Regions from separate parts of the Sporosarcina sp. 6E9 genome, predicted to be linked through region 1. Evidence: riboswitches for the same ligand, from Rfam matches in the RefSeq annotation. Region 1 holds a riboswitch; each other region holds the start of a gene.

The links. Region 1 has a riboswitch for preQ1 ahead of queC (7-cyano-7-deazaguanine synthase QueC). Riboswitches for the same ligand answer to the same signal wherever they lie in the genome.
Region 2: another riboswitch for preQ1. It lies ahead of queF (preQ(1) synthase); the one in region 1 lies ahead of queC (7-cyano-7-deazaguanine synthase QueC).
Region 3: another riboswitch for preQ1. It lies ahead of J4G36_RS12300 (QueT transporter family protein); the one in region 1 lies ahead of queC (7-cyano-7-deazaguanine synthase QueC).

Annotation. Positions count from the first base shown of each region.
Region 1 is NZ_JAGEMN010000001.1:1,991,823-1,995,018, forward strand. It holds gene J4G36_RS10145 (EAL domain-containing protein) at 1-1,727, opposite strand, end outside; PreQ1 riboswitch class I at 1,987-2,030, shown strand; gene queC (7-cyano-7-deazaguanine synthase QueC) at 2,038-2,703, shown strand; gene queD (6-carboxytetrahydropterin synthase QueD) at 2,700-3,125, shown strand; gene queE (7-carboxy-7-deazaguanine synthase QueE) at 3,122-3,196, shown strand, end outside.
Region 2 is NZ_JAGEMN010000001.1:647,103-650,298, forward strand. It holds gene recQ (DNA helicase RecQ) at 1-259, shown strand, start outside; gene J4G36_RS03420 (DUF488 domain-containing protein) at 337-882, opposite strand; gene J4G36_RS03425 (queuosine precursor transporter) at 938-1,579, opposite strand; gene queF (preQ(1) synthase) at 1,596-2,093, opposite strand; PreQ1 riboswitch class I at 2,173-2,216, opposite strand; gene J4G36_RS03435 (MFS transporter) at 2,244-3,196, opposite strand, start outside.
Region 3 is NZ_JAGEMN010000002.1:142,779-145,974, forward strand. It holds gene J4G36_RS12285 (hypothetical protein) at 1-28, shown strand, start outside; gene J4G36_RS12290 (hypothetical protein) at 37-585, shown strand; gene J4G36_RS12295 (EamA family transporter) at 592-1,479, opposite strand; PreQ1 riboswitch class I at 1,682-1,726, shown strand; gene J4G36_RS12300 (QueT transporter family protein) at 1,734-2,234, shown strand; gene J4G36_RS12305 (MerR family transcriptional regulator) at 2,298-2,528, shown strand; gene J4G36_RS12310 (BCCT family transporter) at 2,793-3,196, shown strand, end outside.

The DNA of each region.
Region 1 (3,196 bases):
TTCAGTGGCGGCATACCAGCCTCTTGCCACTTTTTATTTTGCGCACATGCTTCATTAATAACCCATTCGCCAATTTGTGTGATTGAACCGTTTTCTTCTGCGAGTTTGATAAACTTACCGGGTAGTAAAAGTCCATGCACTGGATGTTCCCAGCGAATAAGCGCCTCAAATCCAACCAATTCGCCGGTAAGATTATGAACTTGAGGTTGGTAATGAAGGACAAACTCATTATTCTCAACCGCTCTTCCCAAATCTAACTCCAGACTGTATTCGTCTTGCATGACTTTTAATATATCGGAACTGTGAACGACGTATCGGTTTTTACCTTGTAATTTTGCTTGATACATCGCGTTGTCAGCATAAACCATAAGCTTTTCATAGGAAAGTGGATAATCTGGATAAATCGCAACGCCTATACTAGCTGTCGTATGAATTTCTTTATTTTGAATTAAAAATGGTTGCGTAAACAGATTAATGATCGCTTCTGCTTTGTTTTCAACGTAATTAGCATCTTCAAAATCCTTGAGCAAGAAGATGAATTCATCACCACCCATTCGGGCAAGAACATCATTTTCACCCAGGCAAGTTGATAAACGCTTACTCACCTCTGTAAGCAAGTAATCCCCGTATGAATGATTGAAATTATCATTAATGATTTTAAAACGATCCAAATCTATGTATAAAAGTGCTAATGTCCGATGAACGCCCGAGTGGAGTTCCCGGATGATTGTGTCTATTTCTCTTTTTATATATCGGCGGTTAGGCAATTTCGTTAATTCATCATGATAGGCTAAGTAGTTATATTGCTCTTGCAATAAATACCTTTCGGAAATATCTCTGAACTGACCAAAAGCACCAATCATTTTGTCCCCTTCATAAATCGGTTGTGCATCAAATAGGCAGACGACAAGATTCCCGGACTTATCTTCAAATTTAAGTTCTTCATTATTAAACATTTTTTCTTGTTCCAGTACTTCTTTGAAATAGTCACCAGTTAAAGGCGATTCGCAAATATTTCTCCCGATGACTGATTCCCGACTAGTATTCGAGATTTTTTGAGCAAATTCATTAAACTCGATTGTGATGCCAAACTCATCAGTAATTACAATTCCGTTTCGGGTTCTGCTCAACATGATTTGATTAAGAATATCCAATTTCCTATTTTGTTTTCTCAGTAATAACTCTCTTTCAATCGAATCAATCGACTGGCTTAACATCGTTAAGAAGAGCGGATTCTGAAACTGAATCGGCATCATGATACATACGCTGCCAAGCTTTTTATTTTCATCAGTAATATAAAACGCCGTTCCATAGCACGCAATTTCATGAAGAAAAGTATGATAATGTTGGTCGCCAATAATACTGATTGGTTGCTTCTCTTGCAATGCGAGACTAATCACATTCGTTCCCGTATCTTCTTGAGTGAAAAGACTGCCCTTTTTAATGCCAAATTGTTCAATCATAGATTTGATCGTTGCATCCCCATCAATATCTAACAGATAACCCTCTGCATCCGAAACCACCACAAGTATTGGCGTCCCCTGTAGCGAGTCTAGTAGTTTATTCGAGAAAAAACTCACAACAGATAATATTTCACTATAGGATTTTCGTCTATCCTCAAATGCTACTTCACTTAAAAATTTCTTCGGTCTTGAAACCTCATTTGGATCCATACCGGCCTCTTGGCACATTCTCTTAGATGCAGTTATGAAATAAGGTTCCATCATATAAGCCACCCCTCCCGCACTTCTAACGCTATGTTAATAATGAAAAATAATTTTAGCAGTCATTAACGTTCTAGAAGAATAGTATAACAGAAAAGTAGTGTTCCCGTGCTCCCGCATGGATCGTAGAATAGGTACCTGTGCAAGGTGCAATTATGACTATTCACGGCTATGCAATTGTAGTGAATATACTGATTAGTGTCTTGCACAGGTACCTATTACTCTCCCCCTGAGGGTTGTATATATGTTATCATTAGCATTGTAAAAAGAGGTTCGCGAACTCCCTCTCTAAAAAACTAAGGAGATGATTACTTTGAAGAATGAAAAAGCGGTCGTTGTTTTTAGTGGCGGCCAGGATAGTACGACGTGCCTGTTTTGGGCATTAAAAAAATTTGGTGAAGTTGCGACGGTGACGTTCGATTATGGACAGCGCCATTCGGATGAAATTGAATATGCGCGATTAATTGCAAAAGAACTCAATGTATCATTCAAGGTGCTGGATATGAATTTGATTAATCAGTTATCTGCAAATGCATTAACGCGGGATGATATCGACGTGATAGAAAAGGACGGCGAACTTCCGTCGACTTTTGTACCCGGGAGGAATCATTTATTTCTCTCATTTGCGGCTGTTTATGCGGATGCCATTGGCGCTCGCCATCTCATTACTGGTGTTAGTGAAACAGACTTCAGCGGCTATCCTGATTGCCGGGACAATTTTATCAAGTCTCTTAATGTCACATTGAATTTAGCAATGGACGGAAGGTTCGTTATCCATACACCGCTCATGTGGCTGGATAAATCTGAAGTGTGGGCATTGGCTGATGAACTTGATGCGTTTGATTTTGTGCAAGAAAAAACGCTTACTTGCTACAACGGGATCCCAAGTTCAGGATGCGGAAAATGTCCTGCGTGCTTGTTGCGAAACGCGGGACTTGCCACTTACTTATCTCAAAAGTCAGTAGGTGCGGCCAAATGATGCAACAATTTTATCCACAAGTGCAACATTCCTATCGATTCGAATTAAATAAAGACATGCATTTTTCAGCTGCGCATTTCATTCCAAACGAAGATGCTGGGAAATGTCAGATGATGCATGGCCATACTTACTATATAAATGTAACAATCGGAGGAAACAAATTGGACTCATCCGGTTTCCTCATTGATTTCAAGATAATTAAAGATTTAATTCATAAAAAGTATGATCATTCCGTCCTAAATGATCATCCTGAATTCCAAACGAATTTTCCAACGACTGAACGTTTAGCAGAACAGATTTCGCAGTCCATTCAAATAGTACTGCAGACAAGAATAAATCAGCCAGTCTGTCTTCAAGTCATTGTTCGGGAAACGCCGACAAGCTATGTCGTCTACCGACCAGAACATGAGGACGCTCTATGAAAATTCCTGTAATGGAAGTATTCGGTCCAACAATTCAAGGTGAAGGTATGGTTATGGGGCAAAAAACGATG
Region 2 (3,196 bases), 1.3 Mb from region 1:
CACAAAACAAATTACAAAAGACAATCCATTATTCGAACAACTACGCGCACTACGCATGCAATTAGCTCAAGAAGCCGGGGTACCACCTTTTGTTGTCTTCTCGGATAAAACCTTGCAAGACATAATTAGTAAGATGCCTGTCACAGAAGAGGAGTTCCTTGAAGTAAATGGTGTCGGACTGGCAAAGCTGGAGCGGTACGGGGAAGCATTTTTGGATGAGATACGCGCGTTTCAACCAGAACAAACTGAAACAACATGAGAAAAAGAGGGTAGCAATCGCTACCCTTTTTTATATGCCTTTATGTATTTAATTGGCGATCAAATCCTAATGTCATTTCATTTTGGATACATTACTGTACCATCTTTATTCAAAACTGGTGGGGCACCCCATTGGCCAGGAATATGCGCTTCGATTTTAGTGTATCCTTTTGGACCATCAAGAATATGACGAACGGTCCAACCGTTAAGTGATAACCAATTGCTAATCAATAATCGGTGACATCTAGCAGGATGGCGTTCGGAACAACAATAAGCTACAGAGTTGTTTTCGGCAATTTCCTTTAATTTCCCAAGACCTATCTGGAAACCCTCTTCAAGCGTATAATCTGCATAATTGTGAAACGATCGATTTTCCCATGCATCATTAATGTTGTTATCAATGGTTTTGGATTTATTGCGACGACCGCCAAGTTCTTTAATGTGGACGTAGTCGATTCCTGATTCAGGTAACCAAATACTCATGCGGTCTTTATGAAAATGTGGAAACTTCCGACTTCCTGGAAACGCACGCACATCAACTAAGAAATCAATATTTCCATCCTGAAGCAATTGTAAAAATTCTTCCTTTGTATGTGTAGAGTGACCCACTGTAAAAATATCCATAAAAAACCTCCCTCATTCATTAATTCCTTGAAAGGGGGAGGGGCAAACATTAAATTCAAGTTCGAGCAGTTGCTGCATTCAATTGTTCTTTCTTCTCAGTTCTTCTGCATATTGCAACGAGTGCATAAACAACCGGTGTGTCGATGATCGCGACGATGAACTTGAAAATATACTGGCTGAAAATCATCCCGATTAGTACACCCAATGGCATTGTGCCGTAAAAAGCAATCGAGATGAAAATGGCCGTATCGACAAGTTGACTCGCCATCGTTGATAAATTATTTCTAATCCACAACTTCTTTTTGCCGTGTCGTTTTTTCAGCTTATCAAAAATCGTCACATCTAAATTCTGACTAACCAGATAAGCGACCAGACTTGCGATTGTAACACGGAAGCCAGCAGTGAAGATTAATTCAAATGATTGTTGGTTTTCGTAAAAAGAAGCGGCAGGCAATTTGATCGCAATCCATATGAATCCGATTGCCAAAATTTGTGCCAGAAAACCTGTCAGTACAGTGCGCCGAGCTGCTTCTTTTCCGTATGCTTCTGTGATGACATCTAGGATTGGATAAGTAAAAACATAAATGATGACAGCCGCGGGCAACACAATCCAATCGCCAATACTGAACAGTTTTACTGCCAACACATTAGATAAAATCAATAATCCGACAAATAGACCGTTTAAATAATATAACATGGTTTAAGAGCCTCCATTAGCGATTATCGATTTTTTCCGGATTCATATCATGATTCAGCATCCGATGCTCGGCCATCTGTTCGTACTTCGTTCCCGGCTTCCCGTAATTGCAGTAAGGATCAATGGATAGTCCACCACGCGGCGTGAACTTGCCCCATACTTCTATGTATCTTGGTTCTATCAATTCGATTAAATCATTCATAATGATATTGACGCAGTCCTCGTGAAAATCGCCATGATTACGGAAACTGAATAAATATAATTTCAATGCTTTACTCTCTACAAGTTTTTGATCAGGTATAAAACTAATGTACATCGTTGCAAAGTCTGGTTGACCTGTTTGCGGGCACAATGATGTAAATTCCGGACAATTGAACTTCACGAAATAATCACGTTTCGTATGCAAATTGTCAATCGCTTCTAAGACACCAGGATTATAGGTGTCTTTGTACTCCGTATGTTGATTTCCTAACAATGTTAAACCCGTCAATGTAGATTCATCTCTTCCAGCCAATAAAAAAACCTCCCGTTTATTATGTCGAGGGAGGTCCATAAATGTGGAAACAATGAAATCGATTGGAAATCATTTTTCAGCATCCATAGTTTTTTATAGAGGGTCGCTATGAACCTCTCTCGAACAATATGTGTATTTCCATCTAAGACTTTAGCTGATGGGCGGAGCATTGTCAAACGAATTTTTTTTCGTATTCCCAATGAGCGAATAACCAGCGACGACAATTAAAATAACACCTGTCAACATGAAAGAACTTGAGAACGTCAAATCCAAGAAACCGATCACGCTGGATCCGACGACTGCACCAATTGAAAAGAATGCATAGAAGTATCCATATGCTTTTCCGCGAAAGTCAGGCGAAGATGAGTCAATCAGTAAAGAGTTAATAGATGGGAATAAAAAGGCAAATCCAATACCGTAAATAATCATTGCAAAATATAAGAAGTTTAATGCTTCCAGTTGACTTAAGAATAGCATGCTAATGCCCATCATTGACAACCCGAATGCGAGCGTGATAATCGGACGAACGCGGTCGAATATGCGATTGACCGGAAGTAAAAATATCAGGACCGCTGTGACGCCGAATGCACTTAATAACATGCCACTTGTTTTGGCATCGAAACCAAGTGAGACAATTTTTAACGGCAAGACCAGTGCTAAAACACCTTGTGAAAACATGAGGAAGAATGCACCGGCAAACGAACGCACCATCCCAGGCGAGCGAAATAGATGTCTGACTCGAGTGTTGTTTTTTGAAGTTTGCTCTTTCCTGACGTATTTAAATGAACGGAGAACGAAGAACGCGGCAATCGCGATTATGAACATCATGATCCCATTTATCGCCATGACGAAAGCCGGGCTTGATTTTGCAGCGACAATTCCCCCATATGCAGGTCCTATAATGGCAGCCAATCCAACAAATGCGCCTGAAATGGCAACACTCCTTCCGCGATTTGTTACTTCCGTACGGTTCGCTAAAAATGTAAATGCTGCCGGAACGATTAGCCCCTCCATAAAACCATGAAGGAAACGGATGCCCAACAAACTGACTGGATCGGTGATTGTGAAATATAATAGCAACGAAACTGCTGACGCAAATAAAC
Region 3 (3,196 bases), on a different contig from region 1:
GATTCATGAAAGAGGTGCTTCAAAATGAAAAGTGCTTTGAATTTAATTTTTTGGGGATACCTCTTTGTACTACTACAATTTAATATTGAGATGATTGACATACTTCCCGATCCTATTGGTTATTGTTTAATCGCATCGGGCTGTTTTGGACTTCGAGAACATTATCCAATCGCACAAAAAGCAGGAATTTTTGCTGTCGGAATGATTTTCGTGTCCATTCCAACTACTTTTGTTAATCTAGACGGGGTAATTTCTTTTGGCTGGGGCATCTATTCAGCTGGATTGCTTTTTTTAAAATTAATTCTTGCTTACGCTGTTTTCTTGATTTTGAAAAGGATAGTGGAAGATTACGAACATACAGCATTAATTAATCGGACGAACACTGTCTTTACTTTTTATATGACATTCAATCTACTTTCATTAGCTTTCTTGTCTTTTTCAATGAATATGCCAAGTCATTCATGGCTTGCAGTTGTTGCGATACTCACATTTATTATGGAAATCATATTTATTGTTTTAATACGGGCAATTCGAAATGCCGAGCCCGTTCATGCGGAACCTATAATAGATGCACCCATAAACTAAGCCATGTCATTCACACGCGACATGGCTTTCTTTTGTTTTTCGTCTACTCATTGTTAAAACCAAAATCCCGCCGAGCAGCATGACAATTCCAATCCATGAGGTTAAAATTAAGCGCTCTCCTACAATAAAAACACTTAGCAAAGCCGCTGTGAGCGGTTCTGCAAGTGAAAGCGTTACGGCAGATGAGGAAGGTATGCGTTTCAGCCCCGTTGAAAATAGAATATAGGCAACGCTCGTCGTTGCGATTCCAAGGTAGATGACCACTGCAATTCCGCTTCCAGTCAGCAGCCCCTCCGTGTCAAATCGTAAAAGAAATGGCAGTAACATAAGTGCACTCATTGAAAAGATGACTGCAACGGCGGGAATAGCTTCCGTTTTTTCAAGGACTTCTTTATTGACAAGTGCATAAAACGCAAATAATAGTCCAGCGCCGAGCGACATTGTCACGCCAATTGGATTGACGGCGATTCCATCATTTTTTATAAAGAGCAAGGCGCATCCAACAATTGCGAGTAACGTCGCAATCATCCATACGCCATTTGGGCGACGTTTCAATACAAGCCATTCTATAAATCCTGAAAAAACGGGTGCGCTTCCAATGATCACAACCGTCCCAATCGCAATTCCAGTTAGTCTTACAGAAGAGAAAAACAAATACTGGAAGACAGCCATCGAAATTGCAGCATATATCGTGGGACGCCACGGCCAGTTTCGAAAATCTATTTTTCGCATGATCAGTAAAATAGCTAATAATGTGAAACCACCCACCGCGAGTCTTGAGGCCCCTACCGCTAGTGGATGAATTGTTTGCGGCATGAACGTTTGAGCTGTTCCCGTTGTCCCCCAAAGCACAGCCCCTAACAAAACTAGACAATATGAAAGACGTTGTGACAAAGCTTCCCCTCCAATCGCTTTACTATTAGAATACCATTCTTTGTACCTATAAACACACCATGTATCAAGAACACACTATCTCCTTTTCATTGTTTGCAGACTAAGGAACATCCTCAAGTCTTCCAATTACCGGGTGCGCTTCATAATAAAACCGCTTCACATTTTCCACGGGATGTGTATAATGGATAAAGTTATGCTATATGAATACGTGGTTCGTAACCATCCCACGGAAAAAAACTAAGGAGAAATGAATAATGAACGTTAGAACTATGGCTACGAGTGGTGTTATTGCCGCTTTGTATGTGGCTGTTACATTTTTGATCGTCCCTTTCGGATTTATGCTCGTTCAATTTCGAGTTTCAGAGATATTTAATCATCTCGTTGTTTTTAATAAAAAGTATATATTCGGGATTGTAATTGGCGTCCTCGTTGCCAACTTTCTTTTCTCACCGATTTTAGTTGATGTCGTTTTTGGCGTGTTTCATTCTTTACTTGCTCTTTCCATTACGATTATTTCAGCGAAATTCATTAAAGGCATTATTAAAAGAATGTTGGTTAACACCGCAGTTTTCACAATTTTAATGATTATCATCGCTTATCAACTTAAAATTTTTGCAGATATACCAGATTACAATGGAATCCCGTTTCTATCCGTGTATCTAATCCTTGCACTTGGTGAATTCATAATTATGGCGATTGGCGTGCCAATTATGTATGCATTGAATAAACGATTAGATTTCAAAAAACTTATTTAATCTTTAATACCCACCATTTCAGTCTGAAATGGTGGGTATTTTACTAAGGAGGCGTGCGAAACGATGTATATTACAATCCCAAAGGCTGCTGAGCAACTTGGTATGCCTGTCGAACAAGTCACTAAATACGTACTGGAAGGACGCATTCGTGCGGTTCATGACGGAGAACAGTTTATGATTAACCAAGACCAGTTCGAACTGTATTTTGATCAACTTGAAATCGCAAAACAGCAATTGACTGAATGGTTGAATGAGCCGCTTCCACCTGACCGAGATATAAAAGACGAGGATTAATAGGTTTAAAGTCTTGAATGTTCTTCGATCTATACCAAGTCTTTTTATTCATTTATGATTTATTTTCAACAAAAATGAAAAGCTAATTTAGTACTCTTCCTCCTCTATCGAAACTCAATTCTGTAGCAATACAAGTGACGATAAAACCATGCATAAAAGCTTTGAAATTCGGAATACTACCCTTAAAACTTGATTTGCCTAAAAAATCGATTCTGTTATAGTAGAAAATCATGTGCAAAAAACCAAATATTAGTAGGGGGAAAAATGAAGAAAATATCAAATGTATTTTTTATAACAATCGCACTGATTATCATAGCTGTTGGCTATGGTGCCATTGCACCGGAAAGTTTTGAGGCCATTACAACAAACATTAAAAACCTTGTTGCGTCAACATTTGGTTGGTATTATATGATGTTGATGTCATTTATGGTTGCCTTAGCAATTTTTCTTCTTTTAAGTCCATATGGAAAAATTCGTTTAGGTAAAGACACGGACCGTCCGCAATTTTCAACAGTTACATGGATTGCCATGCTATTTTCTGCAGGAATGGGAATCGGACTTGTATTTTACGGCGCTGCAGAACCGTTATCGCACTTTGCAATCAATCCAGCGACAGAAGATCCAAATACTGCGGCAGCTTTTAAAGAAAGTTTGCGACAAACTTATTT